Pelosinus sp. IPA-1: one gene and its partner. Each later gene encodes a partner of the first gene's protein in a complex. Links are inferred from orthologs where the notes say so. Each region holds a gene or a part of one and is shown on either strand. Other genes may lie near its edges.

The links. The genes of interacting proteins can lie anywhere in the genome.
Region 2: the proteins of gcvH (region 1) and lplA are in contact, whole or in part, in a crystal structure (PDB 3A7A), measured with the Escherichia coli proteins. The link is inferred for Pelosinus sp. IPA-1 from one-to-one orthologs.

Annotation. Positions count from the first base shown.
Region 1 is NZ_BSVC01000004.1:86,403-89,379, forward strand. What follows is about bases 49-2,955. They hold gcvH (glycine cleavage system protein GcvH), read left to right. Parts: upstream 49-1,260; coding sequence 1,261-1,650; downstream 1,651-2,955. Other genes in these bases: gcvT (glycine cleavage system aminomethyltransferase GcvT), read left to right, coding at 155-1,258; gcvPA (aminomethyl-transferring glycine dehydrogenase subunit GcvPA), read left to right, coding at 1,652-2,955. Also shown: more of gcvPA, read left to right, coding at 2,956-2,977. UniProt on the Escherichia coli protein: The glycine cleavage system catalyzes the degradation of glycine. The H protein shuttles the methylamine group of glycine from the P protein to the T protein.
Region 2 is NZ_BSVC01000008.1:14,927-17,934, forward strand. What follows is about bases 1-2,938. They hold lplA (lipoate--protein ligase), read right to left. Parts: upstream 1,997-2,938; coding sequence 1,004-1,996; downstream 1-1,003. Other genes in these bases: QSJ81_RS18910 (ATP-binding protein), read right to left, coding at 1-158; QSJ81_RS18915 (response regulator), read right to left, coding at 155-847; lpdA (dihydrolipoyl dehydrogenase), read left to right, coding at 2,148-2,938. Also shown: more of lpdA, read left to right, coding at 2,939-3,008. UniProt on the Escherichia coli protein: Catalyzes both the ATP-dependent activation of exogenously supplied lipoate to lipoyl-AMP and the transfer of the activated lipoyl onto the lipoyl domains of lipoate-dependent enzymes.

The DNA of each region.
Region 1 (2,977 bases):
TATACTCTGGAGAGTACGCCTTGTAAAGGCGTCACCGATGGGGAGCCTATTTAGGCAAAACTCTCAGGTACAACAGACAGAGACAAAGGGGGATTCGTCCGCCTTTGTCTCTGTCTTTATTTTTAAGAAAACAAGTAGAAAGGGGAGATGGATTATGGCAGCATCAAAAAAGACGCCTCTATATGAGACTCATTTAGAGTACGGTGGAAAGATTGTTGAATTTGGAGGTTGGTTACTGCCAGTACAGTATACCGGGATTTTGGAGGAACATCGAGCAGTTAGAGAAAAGGCTGGCTTATTCGATGTTTCACATATGGGGGAGGTACTTGTTAAGGGGCCTGATGCCTTTGCATTTGTACAAAAATTAGTAACGAATGATGTATCTCGCCTTGCTAATCATAAAATACAGTATACGCCCATGTGCTATCAGGATGGTGGTACTGTTGATGATTTGCTTATTTATAAACAGGGTGAAGAAGAATATTTATTAGTTATTAATGCTGCTAATATTGAGAAAGATTGGCAGTGGATGCAGGAAAATAAGGGCGGCTTTCATACAGAATTAATCAATTTATCCGATCACACAGCGCAGCTAGCCTTGCAGGGTCCCCTAGCTCAGGCTATTCTTAGCCAATTGACAGATATAGCTTTAGAAAATCTAGAGTATTATTGGTTTTTACCAAAAGTAATGTTGGCGGGCAAGGAGACGCTAGTATCTAGAACTGGTTATACTGGCGAAGATGGATTTGAAATTTACTGTCGCCCAGAGGATGCAGCATCATTATGGAATTCTATAATGACTGCAGGTAAATCTTATGGGCTGTTACCTGCAGGCCTAGGCTGTAGAGATACTCTGCGTTTTGAAGCTTGCCTGCCACTCTATGGGCATGAATTATCCAAGGATATTTCCCCCTTAGAAGCAGGGATTGGTATGTTTGTGAAGCTGGACAAAGGTGACTTTATTGGTTGTGCTTCTTTGGCAGAGCAAAAGAAAAATGGCGTAAGACGTAAAAATGTAGGTTTTGTTATAACTGGACGAGGGATAGCTCGGGCTGAATATCCTGTAATGGCACAAGGACGATGTATTGGGATAGTAACCACAGGAACCTATTCGCCAAGTTTGGATAAGAATATCGGTCTTGCTTTAGTAGAAGCCGAATTTGCTATAGTTGGACAGCAATTTGATATAGAGATTCGTGGTAAAAAAGTAGCTGCTCAAGTAATTCCTAAACCATTTTATAATAGAAAGGGGAAATAAAAATGAAAACTCCAGTAGAATTAAAGTATTCACGCGACCATGAATGGGTGAAAATTGAGGGAACTCGTGCAAGGGTGGGTATTACCGATTATGCTCAGTCTCAGCTTGGTGATGTAGTGTTTGTTGAGGTGCCTACAGTGGATAGCAAGATAGCTGTAGGGGCGGGTTTTTCAGTGGTAGAATCAGTGAAAGCAGTATCTGATATTTATGCACCTGTTGGTGGTGTGATTGTGGAAGTAAATGAGACGCTTACTGATGCACCAGAAATTATGAATGAAGATCCTTACGGCGAGGGTTGGCTGGTAGTCATCGAAATAGCCGATCCAGCGGACTTTAACCAACTACTTAGTAGTGACGAGTATGAAAAATTAATAGCTGAAGGAGGTCATTAAAATGGGGTGGAGTTATTTACCTCATACTTACGAAGACCGCCGTACCATGCTTGCCGCCATTGGTGTAGAGAAAGTGGAAGATCTTTTTAATGATATTCCCACCCATCTATTATTTAATCGCCCACTACAGTTACCAGCTCCCATGTCGGAGCCAGATTTGATAAACTACCTTCATAAATTAGCTGGGGTAAATGCTAATCTCCAGGAATATACTTGTTTTCTAGGCGCAGGGGCTTATGATCACTACATACCAAGTGTGATTGACCATGTAATAAGACGTTCTGAGTTTTATACAGCTTACACTCAATATCAACCAGAAATCTCTCAAGGATACTTGCAAGCATTATGGGAATACCAAAGTATGATCTGCCAGTTAACAGGGATGGAAGTCTCTAATGCTTCCATGTATGACGGTGGTACCGCCTTAGCCGAGGCAGCAATGATGGCCTGTAACGTCACAAATCGCAGTGAAGTGCTGGTAGTAAACACAGTGCATCCTCATTATCGCACTGTACTCACTACGTACGGAATGGATTGGGGATATAAACCAACAGAGTTTGGTTATAAAGATGGTACTGCAAATAGGGAAGAACTCACACAATTAATAAACAAAAATATCGCTGCTGTTATCATTCAATCACCTAATTTTTTCGGGTGTATTGAAGATATAAAAAAAGTTGCTGATCTTATTCATGCAGAAGGAGCATTGCTTATCGTGGCTGTCGATCCTATTTCCTTAGGTATTTTAGAAGCACCTGGTGAACTTGGTGCAGATATCGTAGTTGGCGAAGGCCAGTCTATGGGATTGGCGACTGCTTTTGGTGGTCCTTGTCTGGGTTTTTTTGCTGCTAAAGAAAAACTGATGCGCAAGATGCCTGGTCGTATTGTGGGGCAGACCGTGGACCATGATGGTAATCGAGGATTCGTGTTAACCTTACAAGCAAGGGAACAGCATATACGTAGGGAAAAGGCGACTTCAAATATCTGCTCCAATGAAGCTTTGTGCGCCTTAACAGCTGCTGTATATTTGAGCGCTGTTGGTAAAGAGGGCCTGCGTCAGGTAGCCGAATTATCACTGCAAAAATCTCACTACGCATACCGTGAGCTAACAAAATTAGAAGGATTCAACTCTGTATTTGGGGCAAGTTATTTAAAAGAATTTATTATACGTTGTCCAAAATCTATTACCCAAATCAATGAAGAATTACTACATGAAAAAATGATTGGTGGATTGGACCTTGGTATTTATTATCCAGAACTTAAAAACTGTATGTTATTGTGTGTAACAGAAAACAGGACACAGGACGATATTAACCGATTGGTAAAG
Region 2 (3,008 bases), on another replicon or contig:
TGGGCCAGTTCAGTTCCCTTTCGTAGCAAATCTTGCTGTTTACCTGCTAGTATTTGGTCTTTGATAAACATTGAGATACCACCTAGCACAATCCCCAACGTTGCCGTAATGACTAGCATAAAGCCGGCCAGCAGTTTTAATTGCAGGGAACTGTTCATGATTTGACCTCAAAGCGGTACCCAACGCCCCAGACTGTTTTAATATCCCAAGGCGTGGTGTCGCTGGCTTCCATTTTTTGCCTTAGGCGGCGAATATGGTTATCTATGGTACGGGTTTCACCACAATACGTATAGCCCCAAATTTTTTCCAGCAAGATTTCGCGGGAAAAAGTCTGTCTCGGACGGGATGCTAGGCACCATAAGAGTTCCATTTCTTTGGCCGTCAGCGGAACGGATCGGCCAAAGGCGGTAATGGTGTAATCAGCGATATTGATGTCAAGGTTGGGAAAATGCAGCCGATCGGCGGAGGTAAACTCGGTATCAGGCACCCGCCTCAGTACGGCGTTGACCCGGGCGACCACTTCACGGGGATTGAAGGGCTTAGTGATGTAGTCATCGGCCCCCAGTTCAAGTCCCATAATTCGGTCTTCATCTTCTGCCCGGGCCGATAACATAATGATGGGCACCTGTGAGAATTTGCGTACTTGGCGGCAAACTTCGATGCCGTCGAGTACTGGCATCATGATGTCTAAGAGGATTAAGTTCGGTTTGACTTGTTCTATTTTCCGGATGGCCTCAACGCCATCTGCAGCTTCTTCAACCTGAAAGCCTTCTTTGATAAAATACAGGCCTATGATTTCTCGAATTTTATTGTCGTCATCCACAACGAGTACGGTTGGGTTGCTCATAGAATATCCTCCTTGTCTTGATTGCTTACGGTTCAGTATAGAATAAAAAGGTGCATGTTTTTGTGTCATAATTGTAAAAAATGTGTAACATATATCGTTTATTAGCAGTACATCTTGTTAATTGTTACGGGTAAAGGCGTTTTTTTACGTAATAGATTATGGGTTAGGAAAAAAGCACGATAGGAGGTCTTGAGGCGATATATTATGAATGGGATGTTCGGCTAGCCAAGGTATAATAATCTTGCTGACCCAATCGGGGTTCCAAGTTGTGCCGCAGAGTGCAGTCTCCAGGTCATTCATGTCGCCGGTGGCGAAAAAATCCCCACAGAATTTGCAATGGGCAATGGTTTCGTTTTGTATGTTGAGCAACACCTGTATGGTGCCGCCGGAAAAAGTTTGCTTTGTGGAGTGGTTATAGGGCGGCAGTGTGCCATAGGTCCAGGCTGGGTCACGATAGCGGCAGGCGAGAGTTTCAATGGATTGACGGTCGGTAGCCGAAAGGTTGTACTGTTGGTAGGAGGCTCTAGCATGGTGAAAGATGGATCTAATTAGGACGGATTCAAATTCGGTGAGTGTTACGGTAGTCGGCAGATGCCGGCGGATGGTCGTCACTTTGCTGCGCATCGAAGGGACGGCGCGGGTACTATATTTTGCTTCGGAGCCGGATAAAGCTTGTGCCAAAATCGTCAGGTCGGTATCAAATAATAATGTACCATGATGCAGCAAGCGGTCACGATGGATATACTGGGCGTTACCGGAAAATTTTTGCCCGGCAATGGTCAGGTCATTACGGCCGGTAAATTCGGCTTGCACGCCAAACACTGCCAGCGCGTCAATGACAGGCAGGGTCAAACGGGAAAATTCGTTGTGACCGATGGCCGAAGCGGCGGTAATCAAGGTAAAGTTCAGATTTCCTAAATCATGATATACCGCACCGCCGCCGGAGAGCCGGCGGGCAACCTGTATATGTTTTTCAGTAATAAAGGGGTGATTGATTTCGACAGTCAGGTTCTGGTTTCTGCCAATGACGACGGTTGGGGCGTTGCGCCAGAGAATGACCATATCATCGGCAACTGCCTGTTTAAGAAAATATTCTTCCAAGGCCAGATTAAGGCTGGGGTCGATACAGGAATTGATGATATGCAGCATAGATAGCCTCCTTCCATAATGAAACGTATAAATAAAAATTTTAAAAGGTAATTGACATCCAACAAATTCCATTTTATTATAATATTAAATATATTATAATATTATAAAATGTTTATATAATATTCAAGTAATATTTTTGGGGTGAGAGAATATGAAGCCTATTTATGATGAAGAGCTTGCCATTCTGGGTGGCGGCCCGGCTGGGTATTTGGCAGCTGTGCGGGCTGCGCAACTTGGGTTTCGTGTGGTCATTGTCGAAAAGGATGAGTTTGGCGGCGTCTGCTTGAATCGGGGTTGTATTCCCACCAAGGCGCTGCTAAGGACGGCAGAACTGGCGGTGCTTGGCCGCAAGGGGCAGGAATTTGGTGTAATGGGGCAACTGCAGACAGTGTCATGGTCAGCGGCACACAGCCGCAAAGCCCGGGTGGTAAAAAACCTGAGGCTGGGTGTGGAACATTTGCTGAACAATGATACGATTCGCATTGTCAGAGGGACAGGGAGGATCGTCAACCCGCAGCAAATTACAGTGAAAACAGCGGATGGTCCAATGACCATACACTGTAAAAAAATACTTATCGCTACCGGGTCAACACCGATGCGCCCACCTATTCCCGGCATGGAGTTATCGATGATATTGACCAGTGATGACCTGCTGACGCTGGAAGAGGTACCACAGCGCTTGGCTATCATTGGTGGCGGGGTGATTGGTCTGGAGTTTGCTCAAATGTTTAACGGGTTGGGAACCAAGGTAACCATCATCGAAATGGCTGACCAGCTGTTGCCGCAGGAAGATAGTGAGCTGGCCGGTGAAGTGTTGAAGCTGTTGAAACGGCAGGGCATACAGGTGCATATGTCGGCGGTTGTTACGGAAATTGCGCCCGCATCGGCTGGCGCAGTTGTGAAGTTTCAAGTCAAAGGCAAAGAAGGTTTGGTGGAGGCCGACTTTGTGTTATTGGCAGCCGGCCGCAGACCGGCCGTGCCAATGGAACTGGTCGCACTTGGGGCATCAATC